DNA from 2 places in the Pseudomonas sp. DTU_2021_1001937_2_SI_NGA_ILE_001 genome. Region 2 is predicted to be linked to the other one. Evidence: riboswitches for the same ligand, from Rfam matches in the RefSeq annotation. Region 2 holds a riboswitch; the other holds the start of a gene.

Region 1 (11,565 bases), 2.1 Mb from region 2:
AAGATGTGCTCGACTGTTTCATCGAAGCTGAACGTGCTCCATGCCACCTTGGGTGGGTGGTTGCCCTCCAGCTGGAAATGCGATTCGTATTCGAACAGCGCCAGGCGGGTGAAATCCCAGTTGTAATAGCCGTCGCCTTTCTGGAAGCGTTTATCGATGCTGCTTTGCAAGGCTGACTGAGAAAACGCGCCCTCCCAATCGAAGCGCTCATCCAGATACTCATCCGAGGCGGGGTCCATATTGCAGATATACGCCTTCAGCCAATCGGCGGCGAAGCGGATAACGCCCGCGGCGTCAGTCGCGGTCATGCCGTAGTGATCGCTGAGAAAGCCGCTGCGGCCGGCCTTCGACAACTCGTAGGCCGCCCAGTCCACGTCCGCTTTGCCGTACGTACCACGGTTGCCCAGCAAGCGAAACACAATGACGACGAAACGTTCGATTTGCTCGAACAAGGTCTCCAGAGGCGATAGCGCCTTGGCGAACTCGGCGGGACGAACCGTCGCCCCGGGCAGGTCATTGGCGATGCGCAGGCACGCGGCGAGGATCAGCGGTTTGAAATAGCCGAATCCGCAATGGGTCAGCCGGTCCAGGTGCTTCTGAAGCGCCTTGGGCAATTGCTCTGGCGCATGCACGTGTGACCACCATACTGCGGCGGTTTCCAGGCTTTGGATGTACTCGTTGATCGCGGCGAACGAGAGCTCGGCGTTGTCGATGCAGAACTGTGTCTCGAACAGCACCTTGTCCAGCCAATCGGCCTCACGCGAGCGACCGAAATAGGCCGTGGTGTGGGCTTGCAGGAATTCATCGTCGTGGTTCTGGGTTTTTGCACTACGCCCCAAGGCGCGATAAATGCCTTTCCAGGCGCTGTGGATCTGCTCGCGTAGCGACGTCGCCGCCTGTTCCTGGGGGGGCAGAACAGTGGTGAGGTAGATCAGGCGATTTTTCAGCAGTTCCATCTTCGAAAGCGGCCGACCCCGGTTGTTCAGGGTCTCGAAGGCAACATGCAGATCGAAACGGCTGGATACTTCGAGCATGAACAGGCAGCACTTGTCCAGCAACGCGGTGAGCATCGCATCGGCTTGCTTCGGGGTCAGTTGATCCGCCTGCTCGGTGAACCAGTGCGCGGCGGCTTTAAGGTTCAGTGCGTAACTCGAAGCGTCGCGGGCGAGCCGGGCCTCGACCGACAACCGGTTCAGGGCATAGAAGCTGAAGTAGTCCTGAAACTCCGGATTGTCATTGAAGTTGATCGCATAGGGCTGGGCCTTCTGTTCGAGCCGGGCACGCAGGGCATTGGCGAACACCATGCTGGTGACCAGGCGCTGTTGGCCGTCGATCAGTTCGAGCGTCGGCGCCTTGGCTGAATGCTCGAGCCGTCGCACCAGCATCATGCCGGTGAAATGCTGATGCAGGTTGTTCTGTTCAAGGTGGCGTACATCACGCCACAGGGCCTGCCATTGGGGTTGCGTCCAGGAGTAACCGCGTTGGTAGTCGGGAATTTCAAAGCTGAACTCACCGAGTAGCTCGCCTAACGAGCGTAGATTCATGTCACTGGAAGCCATTACTGATCCTTTTCCTTCCGTTGATTGGCGTGGCGAAGGTGGAGCTTAAGCAGATTAATGGCTTAAAGCCATCGTGCGCGTGGGCAGAATGCCAGTTGACAATCGACGGGCGTGGCCCCCATGATCGCCGGGCACCTTCATCGCAACGGACTCCCAATGCTTTCGAGCCTTGACCATACGCCCCTGCTGCCAGGCTCCCGCCTGCAGGCTGGCGCATGCCTGTCCGTTGCCAAGAAATCCAAGAAACAGTCGCTCATTTGACCGGGGCGCGCTGTCCCGTCAGATGGGCTGACAGGACACGATGGCGCCAGGTAACCCCCTCCCAGCACTCGCTCCCGCCTCCCTCCCTGACGAGACCCAACGGTCAGTTCAAGGAGAACATGCATGTCATTTCGTGGTATCTGGGTAGCCCTGGTCACACCGTTTCGTGACGGTGAAATCGATTTTCCCGCGTTGCAGGACCTCGCCGGCAAACTGCTGGACGACGGCGTACGGGGTCTGGTGGTGTGTGGCACTTCCGGCGAGGCGGCGGCGCTCAGCCATGCCGAGCAATTGGCGGTGCTCGATGCGGTGTTGCAACGGGTGCCGGGCCAGCAGGTGATCATGGGCCTGGCCGGCAACAACCTGCGCGAACTGCTGGCTTTCCAGCAGCAGGTGCAGACCCGCCCGCTGGCCGGGCTGCTGGTGCCGGCGCCGTATTACATCCGTCCGTCCCAGGCCGGCCTGGAGGCTTTTTTCCAGACGGTTGCCGATGCCGCCAGCGTGCCGCTGGTGCTCTATGACATCCCTTACCGCACCGGTGTGCGCTTCGAGCGCGAGACGCTGCGGCATATCGTGCGTCACCCGCGCATCGCGGCGGTGAAGGACTGCGGCGGCGACCTGGAAACCACCACCGCACTTATCTACGACGGCCATGCCGAGATTCTGACCGGCGAAGACCTGCAGATCTTCAACAACCTGTGCCTGGGTGGCGCCGGCGCGATCTCGGTGTCAGCACATGTGCGCGCCGACCTCTACGTGAGGCTGCAGCGGCAGGTCGAGGACGGCGAGCTGGCGCTGGCGCGGCAGACCTTCTACCGCCTGCTGCCGTGGCTGCAGGCGGCTTTCATCGAGCCGAATCCGGCACCGGTCAAGGCTGCGCTGGCGCTGCAGGGGTGGTTGGCGCCCGGGCTGCGGGCGCCGATGCAGGCCTGTTCGGCAGCGGCTGTGGCTCGTTTGCGCGAGGTGTTGGCCGTGCTGGGGGAGGGTTGAACGCCGTTACTGGATCGGCGCCTGCCTGGGAAGGGGGCGCGAACCAGCCCGGCCAGGAGCTGCGATGGCGGCTGGGGGCCTCAACGCAGGGGATCAGCCGCTGGGTCAGTACGTCGGTCTGGCGCGCGGACACGGCGATGCGGTACTTGATGCTGTGGATGCACTCGCGGTCACCGAACTCGCAGCGGTTCAACCGGGTGCCACCGCAAGGGCCGTTGGCCAGGCCTTTGGGGCAGCTTTCCGGGCAGACGTAGAGGGTGTCTTCCAGGCGGCATCGGCCGCAGGTGTCACAGCCCAGCAGCGGCCGCTTGAGGCTGCGTTCGAGCTTTTCCAGAGCCCTTGCGCCCCCTGGGGTCGCCCACATGGGGCGACGCACCGCCCAGCCGAAGGTGCGACTGAGCAGGGTGGTACGGCTGAACAGTTGATGGTGCAGACCCCGCAGCAGGTGGTAGCGCAGCCGCTCCTTGAGGCTGGCCCTGGCCGGCGAAAGGTCGGTTTGCCCGGCAGGCTGTGCCGGTGCGAAGGTCACGGCGGGGTGGCCCGGCAGCTGCCAGCTGGCCTGCCAGGCCGGGAACCACTGATCCAGCGTGGCGATGCGCGCCTGCCAGTGTTCGATGGCCTGCTCCAGCGCTTGCAGTTGGTCGGCGTCGTGAATGCCAGAGAGTTCCACGCCGGCATAGCCCATCAATTGCAGACCGACTATCTGCAGGCCCAGGCGCTCGAGGCTGCGTTGCTGGGCGAACGCCTTGGACACCTCGGCCTCGGCGCTGACGGCAGCCAGCATCGACGGGCTGACCACGGTGCCGGCCACGTGTTCGAGCATCTTCGCCCGCCCGGCGGTGAGCGCCATGACACAGGCCAGCATCGGACGGGGCGAGGGCTGGCGGCGCATCCATTGCAGTGCCTGCACATGGCACTCGGGGTCGTAGCCCAGTTGCAGGCTGAGAAAGTCCGCACCGGCGGCCAGCTTTTTTTCGGCCTTGAAATACTGTGCGCCGCGTTCTTCTTCGCGGTACTTGAAGGGATTGAGCGCGGCGCCCAGCAGCCAGTTCGGGCGCGCCTGACGGGCGATCTGCAGGGCGGCGACCGACTCCAGGTAACGCACCGGCTGCTGGCCGGGTTCATGGCCGGGCAGGCGGTCGCCGGTGACGATGAACAACTGCTCGAGGCCCAGGCGTTGCATGCGCTCGAGCTGCGCGAGCAGGTCGCTGCGTTCGCGATCCTTGCCGGAAAAATGCACCAGTGCCGGCACCGGCTGGCGCAGTCGTTGGTAAGCATCCAGCGGCGTCAGGTCGAAGCGGCTGCCGACTCGGTCAGCGATGGTACCCAGCAGGGGCCAGCCACACACCTGGGTGCGCTGCATCTGCGTTTCGAACGTCGCGAAGCTCTTGTCCGTGGGCTTGGGCACGAACTCCACCAGACACACGAAAGGCGCGTTGTGCAGGGCTTGTCTGAGGGTGAGCATAGTGTCGCTGCCTGAGGCTGGGATAGCTGATTGTCCCGCAATGTCGGGCCAGTACCTTGTCCAGAAACGACGTTGCGGGACGAGGTTTGCCCGCAAGACAGGTCAGTTAGACCGGGTAGCGGCTTCAGCCGCGAAGCGACCGCCTGTTCACAACAGATGCACTGAATTTCCCGGCGCTCTCGCGACTAAAGCCGCTCCCGCCGGGCCACATGCCGCTTAAGCGAACAGTATTGGGTTTGCCCGCCTGGAAGTTCACTCGGCGGCATTCAACATGAATAAAACTGAGGACCATCTTCAAATTTATGAGTTTGCCTCAGGGTTCGAGCCTGACCAGAATGCCGCCATCGAATCTTTGCAGCGGAGCACACGACATGGCCTTGGCACATAATCTGGGATTTCCGTCCATCGGGCGCGATTCTGAACTGCACAAGGCCAAGGCCGCGTTCCGCTCTGGTGAACTCGACGAAGCCGGTCTGCACGCGGTGGGCCGCAACCTGCGTGCCGCGCATTGGCAACTGCAGAAGGACGCTGGCATCGAGCTGCTGCCGGTGGGTGACTTCGCCTGGGGCGACACGGTGCTGAACCACTCGCAGGCCTTCGGCGTGATTCCCCCGGGGCGGCACACCTTGCCAGGCCTGGCTGACGGCGCTGCGGCTCATCCGCAGGCGCAGTGGTTCGACGGCCCTGCGCGTTACACGGTCCCCGAATTGACTGCCGGGCAGGTCTTCACCCTGAACTGGGAGTCGTTGTTCGAGGAGGTCGACGAGGCTCATGCCCTGGGTCATGCGGTCAAGCCGGTGGTGATCGGCCCCTTGACCTATCTGTGGCTGGGCAAGGGCCAAGGTGCCGAGTTCGACAAGCTGGAACTGGTCGACCGGCTGCTGCCGCTATACGGGCAGATCTTCCAGCGCCTGGCAGCCCAAGGGGTGGAGTGGGTGCAGATCGACGAACCGATCCTTGGCCTGGAGCTGCCGCAGGACTGGAAGAATGCCTACGAACGGGTCTACAACCTGCTGCAACGCGAGCCGCTGAAGAAGCTGGTGGCCACGTGTTTCGGCGCCCTGGCGAGCAACCTGGGCCTGGCCGCCGGGTTACCGGTGGACGGCCTGCATGTGGACCTGGTGTGCGCTCCCGAACAGCTCCCTATCGTGGTTGACCGTCTGCCGGCCTACAAGATTCTGTCCCTTGGCGTGGTCGATGGCCGCAACGCCGGCCACGACGACCTGGGCAAGGCCCACGCGCTGCTGCGCCAGGCCCGGGAGCGCCTGGGCGAACGGCTCTGGGTGGCGCCATCCTGTGCACTGCAGCCCGAGCAGAAGCATCCTGACCAGCAGGACGCCGTGCCCGATGGCGTGCATGTCGTTGCGCTGCGTAAGTGCCAAGAGGTGGCGTTGCTGGCTTCGGCCCTGCGGCAGCCAGAGCCACACGGCACCCTGCGTGCCGCATAAGCCACGCCCTGCCGTGCGACTGACCCGTTGATATTTTTTTCACATGGGCGTGGCTAGACTGGCGCCACTTGTTGGGGAGTAGCCTGCTCCGGTGCCAATGCCGGAGCGTTCGCGTCAACATGCCTGGCCAGTCGGCCGTGGCGCGGACACCTTCGGGTTGGCGAGACCGATGATAGAGTCGCATTCTGGGCCGGGCATGGGACTTTGTCGTTGTGTCAGCGCCCGGTCAGGCATGCATCGTGAACTTAATCCTTTCAGCTCTTTCCTTTCAGACACGTCTCATCACCGTCGTCAGCGCCCGCTTGCGGCAGGAGGGTCAGCCATGAGCCGACCCTGGCTGCCGACCCCCGGCTTGCGCATTGCCTGCGGCCTCGTAGTCCTTCTGTTGCTGATGGTGCTGGGGTTCTTCACCTGGCAAGCCTACTACCCGGTCCAGGCGGCAAGCGGCTGGCATTACCGGGTGGTGCATGACGACGTGGCCAAGGCGGCGTCCATGGCGCCTGCCGAGAACGGCGCCTTGCTGGTCAGCCGGGAACTGCGTGACGGGCAGGGCAGCATCCTGCGCATCCAGGCCGATGGCACTCGCACCTCGGTGGTCGAAGGCCTGTCCAAGCCCGACGGTATCGTCGCTACCCGTGGCGGCTGGGTGTTCAGCCAGGAAGTGGCGGGTGCGAAGGTCGGCTTTCTCAAGGATGGCCAAGTCAGCACGCTGTTCCAGGGCGCGAATGTTCAGGGCCTGTGGGATGACGGCGACGAGCTGTATGCCGTCGAGGACCACAAGGCGCAGGGGCGCATCCTGCGCTATCGCTGGCGCGACGGCGCTCTGGACGTGGTGCGCACCGGCTTGCACGAGCCCGAGTCGATCACCCGCTGCACAGACGGGCGTTTGCTCTACACCGAAAAGGGCATGGGGGTGGTCCGCGAACTGACCGCCGACGGCAGCGACCCGGCGGTGCTGGTCGGCCTCAACCAGCCGACCTTCGTGATGTGCGACGGGCGCGGCCTTTGGGTGACGGAAGACTCCACGCACCGCGCCCGGCTGCTGCTGGTCGATACCCAAGGCCGACAGCGCACCGTGTTGTCGATGCTCAAGGCGCCGCAGGCGATCATTGCCAAAGAAGATGGTACCTACCTGGTGGCGGAAGGCGGTCGCGACCGGGTGCTGGAGCTGAAACCGCAAGAGCGCTGACAGAGCGGCAACTCGCGAAGGCTTTCAGCGCCGCTCGTGGGGGTGTAGGATCGGCGGCAGGCCGGATGCTGCCTGCCGCTCGCCCCGGGTCCCGGGAAGGTGAAAGCATCGGTTTCGCCCCTTCTTCATTCATGGCTTTCTAATGTTGGGGTCTGGTAACGCGAGCACCGCATCGCCTCGACCGGAGAGCTTTAATGATCACCCTCGAACAGGCCAAGCACATGGCCAAGGCCCTGCGCACGCAACTGCCAGGTGCCGAGCTGTCTCACTCTGCCGCGCTGGAACTGGTGGCCCGGCAACTGGGCTACAAGGACTGGAATGTCGCCGCCGCCCGTTTGCCGAGCGAGCGGCCACGGCCCGCGGTGAGTTTCCAGCGCTGCATTCCGATCCTGCGCAGTTTCGATGAGGCCAAGGCCAGGGAGTTCTATCTCGACTTCCTGGGTTTCGGCATCGAATTCGAGCACCGCTTCGAGCCCGGTCTGCCCCTGTACCTGGGCATCGTTCGCGATGGCCTGCACCTGCATTTGTCGGAACACCACGGCGATGCCAGCCCCGGTGCGACCTTGTTCATTCCTTTGCAAGGCGTCGAGGCACTGCGCGATGAACTGCGCGGTAAACAGTATGGCTACGGGCGCCCGCAGATCGTCGAACAGCCCTGGGGTCGGCTCCTGGAAGTCCACGATCCGTTCGGCAACCGCCTGAGGTTCTGCGAGGACTGAGCGATGTGCCGTTCGTGGCTGAAGCGGCTCCCGGTGGGCGCGGCTTCAGCCAGGCAGAGGCTGGCAAGGGCTACGCTGATTGGCCATTCAAGAACGATGCGTTTACATTTTTCGTCGGAAAGTAAACCCGCAATGGAGTCGTACATGAGCTCATCCAACGCCTTCCTGGCCCGCCTGGGCATCAACCCGATCATCCAGGCGCCCATGGCCGGGGTCGCCACCCCGGAACTGGCGGCGGCGGTGTGCAACGCTGGCGGCCTGGGTTCGCTGGGTATCGGCGCCAGCAGCGTGGCGCAGGCCCGGCAGATGATCGAACAGACCCGCGCGCTTACCGATCGGCCCTTCAACGTCAATGTCTTCTGCCATGCCCCAGCGCAGCGCGATGCCCAACGTGAACAGACCTGGCTGGAGCATCTGCGTCCGCTGTTCGCCGCGTTCGGTGCCGAGCCTCCAGCGACCCTGGCGCAGATCTACCACAGCTTCGCCGAGGACGAAGAGCAGTTCGCCCTGCTGCTCGACACACGCCCGGCAGTGGCCAGCTTCCACTTCGGCCTGCCCAGCGCCAGCCAATTGCAGGCCCTGCGCCAGGCCGGTATCTATACCCTGGCCAGCGCCACCAACCTGCACGAGGCGCAGCAGATCCAGCAGCTGGGCTTCGATGCCGTTGTCGCCCAAGGCATCGAGGCCGGTGGTCATCGTGGCCTGTTCGACCCCGCTGCCAGCGATGAACGCCTGAGCACCTCGGTGCTGGTGCGCCTGCTGGTCGAACGCCTCGACCTGCCGGTGATCGCCGCCGGCGGCATCATGGACGGCCAGGGCATCCGTGCCGCCCTGGCCCTGGGCGCGAGCGCCGCGCAACTGGGTACGGCCTTCATCCTCTGCCCGGAGTCGGCGGCCAATGCCGGCTACCGGGCTGCGCTGCATAGCCCCGACGCTCAGGCCACGCGGTTGACCGCCAGCCTTTCCGGGCGTCCGGCGCGGGGCATCGTCAACGCGTTCATCAAGCACGCCGAGCAGGCCGGTGCACCCCAGCCGGCGGCCTATCCATTGGCCTACGATGCCGCCAAGCAGCTCAATGCGCTGGCAGCCAAGGCCGATAATCACCAGTTCGCTGCACACTGGGCCGGGCAGGGTGCTGCGCTGGCCCGGGCGTTGCCGGCTGAGCGATTGGTGGCCGAGCTGCTGCGTGAGCTGGCGGCGGATACCTGACGCTGCACGGCGCCGGTGAACTTCGATGGGCTGGCAGCCCTCCATTTGATTGGTGGTAAGGTGACTGCCGTAGCCGATGGAGTGATGCCGAATGAACAGCCATGATCTTTTGCCACACGAGCCTTTCAAGCGCCTGTTCTTCGCGCTGCCTTGCAGCGCTGTACAGGGCAAGGCGATTTCCCGCTGGCGCTCGGCACTCAAACTGCGTAATGGGCGGCCTGTGCCGACTGCCAACTTCCACCTGACCCTGATGTTTCTCGGTGACGTGGGTGTCAGCCAGTTGCCCGCCATTCTCGATGCCGCTGCGCGGCTGCGGCCGCTGCCGGCGCCGTCGGCGATCATCCTCGACCAGCTTGAGGTATGGCGACGTAGCCAGGCCCTGGTACTGGTCCCCGAGCAGCCGCAAGCGGCCTTGCTGCGCTGGGTCTATGAGTTGCAGCAGGCCATGCTGCCGCTGGGTTTCGCCGTCGACCCGCGTGAGTTCCAGCCGCACCTGACACTGATGCGCGACTACCGCGGCCCGGTGCCGGAAGCGCCCCTGGATACCGAGTTTCGCATCGCCGCCCGGGAGTTCGTGCTTTACGAGTCATACAAAGGCAAGTACGAACCCCTCGCGCAGTGGCCGCTGGTCGAGCCGGCGCCAGCACCGCTGGAACGCCCACGGCCGATGCTGCATCCGTTTCAGGTGCCTTGAGCGTCGCAGCGGGGTGGCGGTTCACCGAGCGTCACCCGTCAGCGCCACGGCTGGCCTCGGCGATTGAAACGCCGAATGACTGAGTCCCGGCAGAGAATACCGGCGTCTGTACCAACACGATTCGGCGACTGCGCGGATAGAGCCATCCGCCCACACCCCCACCAGCCAGCTATTTGGATATTCAATATCGGAATTTAGAAAGGGGATATTAATCGCGTTAGGATATATGTCATCGGGCCACCGGCTACACACCATAACCAGAAGATGACCGCCACCGTCCGCCGCACGGATCGCTCGTCACGGTCGGGCGGAACGCTCCGACCGAAGGGATTCAGAGGGAGCGGTATGAGGAGTTTCAAAGGTCAATGGCTGGCCACGGCCGTGGTATCGGCCAATCTGTTAAGTGCTGGCCAAGCCAGCGCGGCGTTCGAGGACGGCGACAAGGCGTCGTCGGCTTCGAGCCTCGACACGGTGATCGTCACCGGCACGCGCACCCAGGAACGCACCGCCAGCACCTCGCTGGCCCCCATCGACGTCATCAGTGGCGACGCCTTGCGCAGCAGTGGCTCGGCAGAGCTGGGCACGGTACTGGCCAAGCTGATCCCATCGATCAACTTTCCCCGTCCCAGCCTGGTGGATGGTGCCGAGCTGACTCGCCCGGCGCAGCTGCGCGGTCTTTCGCCGGACCAAGTGCTGGTGCTGGTCAACGGTAAACGTCGCCACACTTCCGCCTTCGTCAACCTCGGCGGTGCGGTGGGGCGTGGCTCGGCGCCGGCCGATCTGAACGCGATTCCGCTGTCGGCCATCGACCATATCGAGGTCCTGCGCGATGGCGCTTCGGCGCGCTACGGCTCGGACGCCATCGCCGGGGTAATCAACGTCATCCTCAAGCAAGACGACCATGGCGGCTCGGTGTCGACCCGCTACGGCCAGTACAGGAAAGGTGATGGCATTCAGCGCCAGGTGACCGGCAACAGTGGTTTCGCGCTGGGCGAAAACGGCTTCATCAACCTTACGGGGGAGGGGGCCAACAACGACTACACCGACCGCGCCGGCGATGATTTTCGCGCCGCGAGCATCGGCTCCGCCACCTATGGTCAGCATGTGTTCCGCCAAGGCGAGCCGGCCAGCGAAGAGGGTAAGCTGCAGTTCAACAGCGAATATTCGTTCAACGATGCCGCTCAGTTCTACAGCTTCGGTGGCTACAGCAAGCGCCGGGGCGAGACAGCGGCTTTCTATCGTGCCAGCAATGCCTCGAACAACAACCCGGCAATCTTCCCCAACGGCTACCTGCCGCTGATCCGCGGCAGCCTGGAAGACACCAGCCTGGTTGCCGGCCTGCGTGGCGAACTGGCCTACGACTGGCATTACGATCTGTCCGCCAATTACGGCAGGAACCGCTACGAGATCCATACGCGCACCATCAATACGGCGCTGGGCCTGGCCACGCCACGGTCGTTCGATAACGGCACACTGACCAACGACCAGAAGCAGCTGAGCCTGGATCTGTCGCGGGAATTCACGCTGAGCTGGCTGCCCAACCCGGTGTCGCTGGCCGTCGGCACCGAGTACCTGCGCCAGGGCTATCAGATCGAAGCGGGGCAGCCCGAGTCGTACTTCCAGAGTGGCAGCTCGGGCCTGGCGGGCTTTCGGGATTCGGATGCCGGCAGCCACTCGCGCCACAACCTGGCCCAGTACCTGGATCTGGAAACCGACTTCACCGACCGGCTCAGCGCTTCGGCGGCGCTGCGTCACGAGGACTACAGCGATTTCGGTTCCAACCTCAGTGGTTCGTTGTCGGCGCGCTATGCCTTCACCGAGCGCGTTGCGCTACGTGGCAGTGTGTCCACCGGCTTCAGGGCACCGTCGCTGGCCCAGCAGAACTTTGCCTTCACCTCGTCGCAGCTGATCGGCAACAGCATCCAGGAAGCCGGCACCTTTCCGGCCAGCAGCCGGGTGGCACAACTGCTCGGCGCCGAGGACCTGCAGGCCGAGAAGTCACGCAATTACAGCCTGGGTCTGGTGCTGGAG
Region 2 (11,565 bases):
GGATTACCAGCAGGCCGTCCGGCAAGGTCGCTGGCAGCAGTCGACACAGTTCTGCCTGCTGGACTTCCCGATCGTCGAGCTGGAAGGCAAGACGCTAGGCCTGCTCGGCCATGGCGAGCTGGGCGGTGCCGTGGCGCGGCTGGCCGAAGCCTTCGGCATGCGCGTGCTGCTCGGCCAGGTGCCAGGCCGTCCGGCACGGGCCGACCGCCTGCCCCTGGAAGAACTGCTGCCACAGGTCGATGCCCTGACCCTGCACTGCCCGCTCAACGAGCAGACCCGCCACATGCTCGGTGCTCGCGAGCTGGCGCTGCTCAAGCCGCATGCGCTGGTCGTCAACACCGCACGTGGCGGGCTGATCGACGAACAGGCCCTCGCCGATGCGCTGCGCAACGGCCATTTGGGCGGTGCGGCCACCGACGTGCTGAGCGTCGAGCCACCGGTGAACGGCAACCCGTTGCTGGCTGCCGACATCCCACGGCTGATCGTCACTCCGCACAGCGCCTGGGGCGCCCGAGAAGCGCGGCAGCGCATCGTCGCGCAGACCGCCGAGAATGCCCGGCAGTTCTTCGCAGGCTCGCCGCTGCGCGTCGTGGCGTGAAGCCTGTAGCTCGCCCTGACGCCCCTGCTAAACTGCGCCCTTTTTTCCAGGAGTCAGGACATGGACCCGCGCAGTGAAGTGATTCTCCGCCAGGCCGAGCGGTTTCAAGGCAAGGTACTGCTGGCTGGGTTGCCGGCCGACGACCTGATGGGCCAGCTGCCCGACGCCTGCGGCTGGTCCTGGCATGCCGGTGACCATGCCGCGCTTGAAGCTCGCTTCGCCGGACGGACGCATTTCGGTGTCGAGCCGCCTGCTGGCGATTTCGATGCCGCGGTCTTGTTCCTGCCCAAGGCGCGCGACCTTGCCGACTACCTGCTCAATGCCCTGGCGGCACGCTTGCAGGGTCGCGAACTCTTCCTGGTCGGCGAAAAACGCGGCGGGATCGAAGCCGCTTCCAAGCAATTGCATCCGTTCGGCAAGCCTCGCAAGCTCGACAGCGCGCGGCACTGCCAGCTCTGGCTGGTCGGTGTGGAGCAGGCTCCGCAAGCACGACCGCTGCAAAGCCTGGCACGCACTTACGAAGTGCCCCTGGCCGACGGCCCGCTGCAAGTGGTCAGCCTGCCCGGCGTGTTCAGCCATGGACGGCTTGACCGCGGCACTGCACTGCTGCTCGAAAATCTGGACGGCCTGCCCGCTGGCGCCCTGCTGGACTTCGGCTGCGGCGCGGGCGTGCTGGGAGCCGCCATCAAGCGTCGCAGCCCGCAGAGCGAGGTGGTGATGCTCGACGTCGACGCCTTCGCCACTGCCAGCAGCACGCTGACCCTCGCCGCCAACGGCTTGCAGGCCCAGGTCATCACCGGTGACGGCATCGACGCCGCCCCCGCCGGGCTGCAGGTCATCCTGAGTAACCCACCGTTCCATACCGGGGTTCACACCAACTATCAGGCATCGGAAAACCTGCTGAAAAAAGCCAGCGAACATCTGAAAAAAGGCGGCGAACTTCGCCTTGTGGCGAATAGTTTCCTGCGTTACCAGCCGCTCATCGAGGCGCATGTGGGCGCTTGCCAGACCCTGGCGGAAGGTAACGGCTTCAGGATCTACAGTGCCGTGCGCGGATGAAATAAACGCTTGCCCAAAGCGAAACGGCTAGGCAGAATCCGCTCCGTCCTAGGGGAGTAGTCTCCCACGAGCGCTCAGCTCGTCCGGCATGCATCAACATACTTGGTCCGCAGACCATGGTGCGTGCGACCCAGAATCCGCCTCAGACGGATCAGCGGTTTGACAAGACCTATGACACGCACATCCTTACCCAGGGCGGGGAGGTTGTACGTGTCATTAGCCGTGTCGACCCGCCCTCTGGAACCCCTGATGCTGGAATCCCTGCTCGTCCCTACCGCCATCGTGGCGCTCGCTGAAATCGGCGACAAAACCCAATTGCTCGCACTGATCCTGGCGGCCCGCTTCCGCAAGCCCTGGCCGATCATTGCCGGCATCGTCGCTGCGACCCTGGCCAACCACGCTGCCGCCGGCGCCGTCGGGGCCTGGTTCAGCCAGTTCTTCTCGGATGCCGTGCTGCACTGGATCCTCGCCGCCAGCTTCACCGCCACGGCGCTCTGGACCCTCGTGCCGGACAAAATGGATGACGACGAGGCCAGCACCAAGCGCCAGTTCGGCCCGTTCATGACCACCCTGATCGCCTTCTTCATCGCCGAAATCGGGGACAAGACCCAGGTCGCCACGGTGATGCTCGCCGCCCAGTACAGCTACCTGTGGCTGGTCATCCTCGGCACCACCCTCGGCATGCTGATCGCCAACGTGCCGGTGGTGCTGGCTGGCAACTTCGCTGCCGAGAAACTGCCACTGACATTGATTCGCCGCCTGGCAGCCACGGCCTTCTTCGTCATGGCCCTGGTGGCGGTGTACAAGGCCATGCAGGTCAGCGGCTGGCTGTAACGGCCGGAAAAGGCGTGGCCGGCGCCACGCCTTGGTCGTGGATCAGGACTTTTTGGCTTTTTCGTACAGCGGCATGACTTTCGGAATCGCCGCCTGCAAGGAGGCGATACGGCTGTCCGAAGCCGGGTGAGTGCTCATGAACTCGGGAGGCGAACCCTCGCTCTGCGCGCTCATCTTCTTCCACAGCGTGATCGCTGCATTGGGGTTGTAACCGGCACGCGCGGCCAGCTCCAGCCCCAGCAGGTCGGCTTCGTTCTCGTTGCTGCGGCTGTTGGGCAGGGTCATGCTGTAGTTGACCACGGTATCGGCCAGCGCCAGGCTGTCCTGCCCCAGGCCGAACAGCGCACCAGCGCCCTGTTTGGCCATCGCCACGCCGTAGGCCTTGGACATCGCCTCACGACCGTGCTCGCGCAGGGCGTGGGCGATTTCATGCCCCATCACGGCGGCGATTTCATCGTCGGTCAGTTTCAGGGTATCGATCAGCCCGGTATAGAAGATGATCTTGCCGCCTGGTCCGCAGTTGGCGTTGAGCTCGTCGCTCTTGATCAGGTTGACTTCCCACTGCCACTGCGCCGAATCCGGGCGCAGCTTCGGTGCCTGACCGATCAGCCGGTCGGCGATGGCATGCACTCGCTTGGCATCGTTGCTGGTGGTGTCCAGCACACCCTTGCTCGACGCCTCGCCCACTGTCTCCTGGTAGGACTGCGCGTACATCTTGTTCACCTCATCGGTAGACAACATGCTGAACATGTACTGTTTGCGCTCTACACCGACCGAATCGCCGCTGGTGGTATTCACCGCCTGGCAACCGGCAAGCAGCAGGGCGGCGCCCAAGGCACACATGGCAAAAGTCTGACGCATTACTGGGTTCTCCTTACTCACGTGGCGCTCATCCTAGGCCGCGATACGCTGGCGCGCCAGATACCGGCCAATTGCCGTATTTGTCTCTTCTCCCCGCCCACTGGTTCCCTGCCCGCCAAACTGTCAGATCAACTCGGTAAAAGGTGCATGAATAGGCCTAATGATTTCCGCCCACTGGGCGATAGCGCTTAAGGCACAGCGTCCTTTTTTCCAGGGAGCGGGTATGAAATTCAAGTCGATCCAGTTCTCCATCGCCTTTCTCGCCGGCGCCGTCGTGCTGGGTGTGGCCGTAGCGTTCATCAGTTACGCGCTGTATTCCGGAGCACGGACGCAGGCACTGGTCGAGCAGCGCACCCGAGAGCAGTCGGAGCTGGCGGTCAGGCAACGCCTCGAGGCCCTGGCCCACAGCCAGGCCCAGGCTATACGCCGCGAACTGGAGACACCGCTGCAGATCGCCGCCAACCTGGCACAGGTTAACGCCCTGGCCGGAACCCCTGACAAACAGGGCCGTGCGCAACTGGAGATGAGCCGCGAAGCCCTCATCACCCTGACCCGCGATGCCCTTGAGAAGAATCCACGGCTGATCGACAGCTACATCAGTTGGGAACGCAATGGCCTGCTGCACAACGACGCGGCCTATACCGACCGTGAATACCCTGGCATTGACACCGACGGACGCTTCATTCCGTTGTGGTACCGCAACGACGATGGCAGCGTCGAGCTGAACAAGGTCACCGATCTGGACAACAGTGCCCTGCTGCCTACCGGTGTGCGCGCCAATGAGTTCTATATGTGCGCCAAGGAAACCGGCAAGGGCTGCGTGGTCGACCCAGCGCCCTACCCCATCGGCAACCGCACCGTGATGCTGGCCTCGTTCATTGCGCCGATCATGGTCAACGGCCAGTTCCAGGGTATCGCCGGTGCCGACCTTTCAGTGGATTTCATCCAGGACATGCTGGAGAAGGCCGATCAGGGTCTTTACAACGGTGCCGGTGAAATCGCCCTGATCGCCAGCAATGGCGGCCTGGTGGCCTATACCAAGGACAAGAGCAAGCTCGGCCAGAAGGCCAGCAGCCTGTTCGACGCCAACGAGATCGCCAACCTCGCCAAGCTGTCCAACGACCAGGTCAGCTACGACCTGGACGAAGAGCACGGCCACATCGAGGTGTACATGCCTTTCACCCTGGGCAGCACCAGCGCTCGCTGGACCTTGATGATGCAACTGCCACTCAGCGCGGTGATGGCCGACCAGGAGAAACTGCAGAACGACCTGCAGGCTCAGCGCCGCAGCGACATCCTCGGCATGAGCCTGGTCGGGCTGCTGATCGCGGCCATCGGCCTGCTGGTGATCTGGCTGGCCGCCCGGGGCATTGCCCGACCACTCAAGCAGATGGTCGCCATGCTCGATGACATCGCCCAGGGCGAAGGTGACCTGACACGCCGCCTGCACAGCGACCGCGCCGATGAACTGGGCCGCATTGCCAGCGGCTTCAACACCTTCCTCGGCAAGCTGCAGACCATGATCAGCCAGGTGGTCAGCTCGGTGCAGAAAGTCAGCGACTCCTCGGAGCACACAGCCGATATCGCCATTCGCACCAATCAGGGCGTACAGCGACAACTGGCGGAAATCGACCAGGTCGCCACCGCCGTGCAGGAAATGACCGCGACGGCCCAGGATGTCGCACTCAATGCCACCAAGGCCGCGCAAGCTGCCAACAACGCCGACAGCGCGGCCAGCGAAGGCATGGGCATCGTGCAGAACACCTCCAGCGCCATCGGCAGCCTGGCCAGGGAGATTGGCCGGGCGGTGGAGGTGGTGCAGAACCTCTCGCGCGACAGCGAGAGCATCGATGCGATCCTCACCACCATCCGCAGCATCGCCGAACAGACCAACCTGCTGGCCCTCAACGCCGCCATCGAAGCCGCACGCGCCGGCGAACAGGGCCGTGGTTTCGCGGTGGTCGCCGACGAGGTGCGCAACCTGGCGCAGAAGACCCAGCAGGCGACCCAGGAAATCCAGACCATGATCCAGCAACTGCAATCCGGCACCCGGCAGGTGGTGCAGGTCATGCAGGACAGCCAGGCACGCACCGACGAAAGCGTCGATCACGCCGCACAGGCGGCAGAAGCGCTGAACAGCATCACCCAGGCGGTATCGGTGATCAACGAAATGAACACCCAGATCGCCAGCGCTGCCGAGGAGCAGAGTGCGGTGGCCGAAGACATCAACCGCAACGTCATCAGCATTGGCCAGGTCGCCGGACAGGTGGCCAGTGGTGCCGACGAGGCCAGCCAGGCCAGCGCCGAGCTGACCCGCCTGGCCGAGCAGCAGAGGCGGTTGATCAACCAGTTCAAGGTCTAGGCCCAATGGGTCAGTTAGGCTGAGTAGGAGCGGCTTCAGCCGCGAAGCGACCGCCTGTTCACAGCAGATGCAGTAATTTTCCTGGCTATTTCGCGGCTAAAGCCGCTCCCACCGGGCCACATGCCGCTTAAGCGAACAGTATTGGGGATAGGCCCAATACGTGGCAGTTAGACCGGGTAGGAGCGGCTTCAGCCGCTAAGCGACCGCCTGTTCACAGCAGATGCAGTGATTTTCCTGGCCATTTCGCGGCTAAAGCCGCTCCCACCGGGCCACATGCCGCTTAAGCGAACAGTATTGGGTCTAGGCCCAATACGGGGCAGTTAGGCCGGGCAGGAGCGGCTTCAGCCGCTAAGCGACCGCATGTTCACAGCAGATGCAGTGATTTTCCTGGCTATTTCGCGGCTAAAGCCGCTCCCACCGGGCCACATGCCGCTTAAGCGAACAGTATTGGGGCTAGGCCCAATACGGGGCAGTTAGACCGGGTAGGAGCGGCTTCAGCCGCTAAGCGACCGCATGTTCACAGCAGATGCAGTGATTTTCCTGGCGCTTTCGCGGCTAAAGCCGCTCCCACCGGGCCACATGCCGCTTAAGCGAGCAGTATTGGGGCTAGGCCAATACGAGGCAGTTAGACCGGGTAGGAGCGGCTTCAGCCGCGAAGCGACCGCCTGTTCACAACAGATGCATGGGGGGTTTACTGACCTGTTCGCGAGCAAGCTCCAACAAAAGCCGAAGAGTTCTTAATTGACCTGTATTGGCTTTAGCCGCGACTAGGCCGGCGTCAGGCACGCCGGGCCATCGAGGGTCGGGTCGTTGATGAGGTTGGCCAGGGGGCGCTCACGCAGTTGCATCTGCCGTGAGGCCAGCAGTCCCTGCAGGACATGCTCGGGCGTCTGAGGGTCAAGCCACAGGCGCTGACCTTCCTCATCGAGGATCAGCGGACGGCGCTGGGTCAGCACCGCCTGGGTGACCACCGCCACGCTCAGCCAGTTCTGTTCCTGCACCGGGTAGCTTTCCCAGAGGCCGGCGAAGAACAGCGAAGAGCCTTCGCCAGGGGTCAGCCAGAAAGGTTGCTTGCGGGCATTGCCGCGCCACTCGTAGAAGCCATTGGCAGGCAACAGGCAGCGCCGCTGACGAAACGCGTCGCGGAACATCGGCTGTTCAGCGAGGGTTTCGGCACGCGCATGGGCCGGCGTACGCGACAGGTCGGTCAGCCAGGCCGGGGTCAGCCCCCAGCGGGCACGCGCCAGGCTGCGGTTGCCCTGCTCATCGGCACGCAGCATCAACACCCACTGCGCCGGGGAAATGTTCCATTGCGCCTGCTGGTCGGGGGGAAACCCCGGCAGCCCGGCAAATTCCCGGTTCCAGCGAAACAGGGCATAACGTCCACACATCTCAACACACCAGCACGTCGGGAATACTGTCCGGCTCGTCGCCGTCCACAGGCAAGGCGGCATTGTACGCGCTGATCAGCGCCAGCGCGCGCTCGACCTGCTCGTCATCCACCACGATGCCCAGCAGGCCGCTGACTGGCAGGTGACCGACCGCGCCCAGCAGGTCGCGGCCGACCAGGTGTGCCTGGATGCCTTCGCTGGCCAGCATCCCCAGCAACAGCTCGCCTTCATGCAGGTGTTCAGGCTCATAGATACGTTGCATCACTCGTTCTCGCTACGTACGTCCAGCGTCCATTGCTCGCCATCGGTACGCAGGTCGAAAACGATCGGCCGACAGCACACCGGGCAATCTTCAATGTAGGTCTGATCTCCGGCGGAGAGGTCCAAAACCGCCTCGACGGGTTCGCCGCAATAGGGACAATCGTATTCCTGTAGTTCCTGCATCGGGTCGGCTCCTTGAGTTTTGCGTATAATCGGCCACTGTTCGAAGGCCGGTTCTTTTTACTGAACCCGGATTCTGGTATCCGTTTAATTCAGACCAGCCTTTTCATTACCTGTTTTAGACCCCCTACAAGAGAGCATGATGGGCGAATTCGATGCCATCCGGCCTTATGACGACGCGGAAGTGCCAGCCGTTCTGGCGCGCCTGCTCAGTGACAAGGCTTTCCTCGCTACCCTGACCAAGTTCCGCTTTCCGCGCCTGGCCCGTTCGTTCGGCTGGTTCCTGCAGCCGGCGCTGGCGCGCAAGCTGCGCAAGGAGTTCGCCGGGATCGACTCGGTAGCCACCTTGCAGGACAAGATCGAGTTCTACGTCGATCACACCATCGAACGCGCCACCGATGGCGTGACCTACGCCGGTGTCGAGCAGCTCAAGTCTGGCACCGCCTACCTGTTCCTCGCCAACCACCGCGATATCGTGATGGACCCGGCGTTCGTCAACTACGCGGTGTACCACGCCGGCCTGCCCACGCCACGTATCGCGATTGGCGACAACCTGTTGCAGAAGCCTTTCGTCAGCGACCTGATGCGCCTGAACAAGAGCTTCATCGTGCACCGTTCGATCAGCGGGCGCCGCGAGAAGATGGCCGCCTACCAACTGTTGTCGGCCTACATCAACCACTCGATCACCCGCGACGGGCAGTCGATCTGGATCGCCCAGGCCGAGGGCCGGGCCAAGGATGGCGACGACCGCACCGAGTCAGCGATCCTCAAGATGTTCCACATGAGCCGCAAGGACGAGCCGTTCGGCGACGTGATCCGTTCGCTGAACCTCATTCCGGTTTCGATCAGCTACGAATACGACCCTTGTGACCAGGCCAAGGCCCGCGAGCTGTACATCCGTGCCAGCACCGGCGGCTACGCCAAAACGCCAGGCGAGGACGATATCAGCATCGCCCTGGGCATCACCGGCTACAAGGGCCGGGTGCACGTGAACTTCGCCCCGCCGGTCACCGAGCAGTTCGAAGACACCAAGCAGCTGGCTGCGGAAATCGACCGGCAGATTCTCACCGGTTATCGGTTGTTCCCGGTGCACTACCTGGCCTGGGCGCAGTGGAGCGAGGCCGACCCGCAGCTACAGGTGCCACAGGCCAGCGAACTGTTCGGCGCCGAGGAGCTGGAAAAGGCCCGGAACGAATGGGAAACCCGCCTGGCCGGCTGCCCGCCCGAGCACCGCCCCTACATGATCCAGCAGTACGCGACCCCGGTGCGCAACCAGTACCGGCTCAAGGCTGGTCTGGCACTGCCCTGAGCACGGCGTCGTCACCATATCGTCATCCAGGCAGGGCATTGTATGGCCCTTCAAAAGGACGCCCGGCCCGCGCATGCGCCGGCCGGGCATTTTGCAGGGATTGCCCGCACATTCTGGAGTCGACATGCTGCACGCCAACAATCAGGACCGCCTCTACCACATCGCCCAGAGCGATGAACAACAAGAGCTCATCGACGGCCTGGCCTTCAACGTCCACGATCACCGCTGGCTGGTGTACTGCGCCCTCGGCGGCCATCAGCACCATGACCTGCCCGAGCAGGACCCGCAGACCGGCCTGAGCTTCCTGGATTTTTCCGTGGCCCTGGCTGGCGCAAAAAGCCACTGAGGCAAAAACACAGCCCCATGAAAAAGCCCGGCCCCTCTCACAAGAGGCCGGGCTTTTTCATGACGGGCGCCGTTTACTGCGCCAGGGTGTTACCGATGGTCGGGTCCTGGAACACGCGGGTCAGGGCATCGCTAAGGACATCGCCGACCAGCTTGGTGTTGGTTTCCTGGTTGGGCGCCATGCCGAAACGCTGGTCCAGCGAGGCGGCGTAACGGCCATTGTAGGAACGGCCGTTGTTGCGCACGTCAGCACGGAAGGTCGAGCTGATGGTCGCTTCGGTCACGTACATGCCTTCCTTCGGCGACTGATAGCGCAGGTCAGCCAGGGTCACGGTCAACTGCGGGGCATTGCCACCCTGAGTCGGCGTAAAGCCGAGCAGGCGCACGGCGGCTTCTGCCTGGGCCTGCAGCTTGGGCAGCACGTCGGCGCCGCTGACGGTGATGGAGCTGGTTTCCGGATACATGCCGCCACGGGTGCCCAGCACCTGGCTCTGGCGGCCATCGACGACACGCACGACCACCGGCTGGCCATGGCCGACCGGCGCCAGCTGCGCGGTAATGCGCGGCTGCGGGCTCAGCTGTTGCGGGCTGTGGGCACAACCGACCAGGGTCAAACTGCTTACGGCAAGCAGACCAAACAAAACGCGACGCAGCATGCTCATATCTCCACGGGGGCAGGCAATCGATGGGCGGCAGTATAGCGAAAATCCGACCGCTGGCAGCGCCTGCTGGTTCAGCGCCAGCGGCATTGTAATGCGCATGTCACTTCACTGCGCCAAGCTGTGCGCAGTTTTCCAAAGAGAGCATCGTCATGAGCTTTTTCCGGTCTCTGTTCAGCGCACGCCCTGCCCCGCGCCACTTCGCACGCCTGGATGAAAGCGGTATCTGCCGTGCCTTCAAACACTGCAGCCACGCGCCACAGGGCGGCGAGTGGGTCGAGGTCAACGAACAACGCCTGGTCTGGCTGGGTCAGCCCCTGCCCGCCAGCGCCCGGATCACGCCACGTGCCGCACGCTCGGCGCTGCGCCTGCTGCTGGCGGCCTGAATTAATCGACATAAATGTCAATCAGGCCAACCAATTCCCGATGTTTCATCGCTATAATCTCCCCCCGATTATAAGGACGTCTCCTGATCGGGCCTCGCTGCATCGCTAATCCACGAAATTAGCTCCTTCGCAATGCCCACAGAGAGCCGCCCACGCAGTCCGGTCGTATCGCGATGATTCGATGGGCGGCGCGCACTCGCTCGGATCCGATCGAACCTTTCGCGCCCCCCGACGCCTCACTTGTGAACAGCGGACATGCCGGAGCTGCCCTCGCAGCCCCTTTTGAGGTTTGGTTCGCGTCTCCAAAAAGAGGCACGAAATAACGGGTTTCACAACTTCACAAGAGTGTGGCGAGCACATGAATAGGTTTGTAGATGCACCGGCGTCATCATCGGCTTCCCCAGGCAGGGTCGAACGTCACCACGCAGAGTCATCGTCAGGCGTCTGACGATGGTCGTATGGCCCCACAGGCTGCAAAATGCGTTCATGATCGTCTGGATGAACCCCTTGCAGCCCTGCCGGACCTGCGCGTGAGATGCAAAACATTGCTGGGATCCGCCCCTTGAGCATCGCTGACCGGCGCCCTCGGGCAGATCCTGAAAACCGGACACTCGTTCCCGGCCAGGACGTGCGAAGCATGATGCCGCATCATGCCCTCAATACCTGGCAATCAGCCTCGGGAACGCAGGCCGTCCATTGGGTGTTGCAGATTTTGGAGACGCGTTAATGGCGCATAACGAAGCAGTCGACGTAGTACTGGTCGGAGCGGGCATCATGAGTGCCACGCTGGGCGTGCTGCTCAAGGAGCTCGACCCCAGCCTGAAGCTGGAAGTCGTCGAGCTGATGGATTCCGGCGCTGCAGAGAGTTCCAACCCCTGGAACAACGCCGGCACCGGTCACGCCGGCCTGTGCGAGCTGAACTACACCCCGCAAGCCGCCGACGGATCCGTCGACATCAAGAAAGCCGTGCACATCAACACGCAGTTCGAGGTCTCGAAGCAATTCTGGGCCTATCTGGTGCGCAAGGGCAGCTTCAAGACGACCAGTACCTTCATCAATCCCGTCCCGCACCTGAGCTACGTGCAGGGCGAAAAGGACATGTCGTTCCTCAAGACCCGTTTCGAAACCCTGCGCCAGCACCATGCCTTCGCCGCGATGGAATACACCGAAGACCACGGCAAGCTGAAGGAGTGGATGCCGCTGATGATGGCCGGCCGACCGGCCGACCAGAAGCTCTGTGCCACCCGCATGACCAACGGCACCGACGTCAACTTCGGCGCCCTGACCAACCAGTTGCTCGCGCATCTGGCCAGCGAGCCT

The links. A riboswitch is a leader RNA that binds a small molecule or an ion and turns the genes downstream of it on or off. The one in region 2 is predicted to bind manganese.
Region 1: it holds a riboswitch for manganese, as region 2 does, so the genes downstream of both, RRX38_RS05135 (hypothetical protein) here and RRX38_RS20725 (TMEM165/GDT1 family protein) in region 2, are expected to answer to the same signal.

What each region holds. Positions count from the first base shown of each region.
Region 1 covers NZ_CP135971.1:1,289,897-1,301,461, reverse strand. The annotation lists gene RRX38_RS05155 (DUF262 domain-containing protein) at 1-1,559, opposite strand, end outside; gene dapA (4-hydroxy-tetrahydrodipicolinate synthase) at 1,944-2,810, shown strand; partial or broken gene RRX38_RS05145 (methylenetetrahydrofolate reductase C-terminal domain-containing protein) at 2,803-4,275, opposite strand; partial or broken gene RRX38_RS05140 (5-methyltetrahydropteroyltriglutamate--homocysteine S-methyltransferase) at 4,647-5,717, shown strand; yybP-ykoY riboswitch at 5,788-5,955, shown strand; gene RRX38_RS05135 (hypothetical protein) at 6,046-6,912, shown strand; gene RRX38_RS05130 (glyoxalase superfamily protein) at 7,107-7,631, shown strand; gene RRX38_RS05125 (nitronate monooxygenase) at 7,776-8,840, shown strand; gene thpR (RNA 2',3'-cyclic phosphodiesterase) at 8,932-9,534, shown strand; gene RRX38_RS05115 (TonB-dependent receptor) at 9,880-11,565, shown strand, end outside.
Region 2 covers NZ_CP135971.1:4,741,604-4,753,168, reverse strand. The annotation lists gene RRX38_RS20735 (2-hydroxyacid dehydrogenase) at 1-598, shown strand, start outside; gene RRX38_RS20730 (class I SAM-dependent methyltransferase) at 659-1,657, shown strand; yybP-ykoY riboswitch at 1,697-1,891, shown strand; gene RRX38_RS20725 (TMEM165/GDT1 family protein) at 1,907-2,491, shown strand; gene RRX38_RS20720 (M48 family metallopeptidase) at 2,534-3,352, opposite strand; partial or broken gene RRX38_RS25135 (HAMP domain-containing protein) at 3,513-4,856, shown strand; gene RRX38_RS25130 (methyl-accepting chemotaxis protein) at 4,872-5,714, shown strand; gene RRX38_RS20710 (SOS response-associated peptidase) at 6,482-7,105, opposite strand; gene RRX38_RS20705 (putative signal transducing protein) at 7,107-7,367, opposite strand; gene RRX38_RS20700 (CPXCG motif-containing cysteine-rich protein) at 7,367-7,549, opposite strand; gene RRX38_RS20695 (1-acyl-sn-glycerol-3-phosphate acyltransferase) at 7,686-8,855, shown strand; gene RRX38_RS20690 (hypothetical protein) at 8,980-9,201, shown strand; gene RRX38_RS20685 (YajG family lipoprotein) at 9,275-9,856, opposite strand; gene RRX38_RS20680 (hypothetical protein) at 10,012-10,245, shown strand; gene mqo (malate dehydrogenase (quinone)) at 10,972-11,565, shown strand, end outside.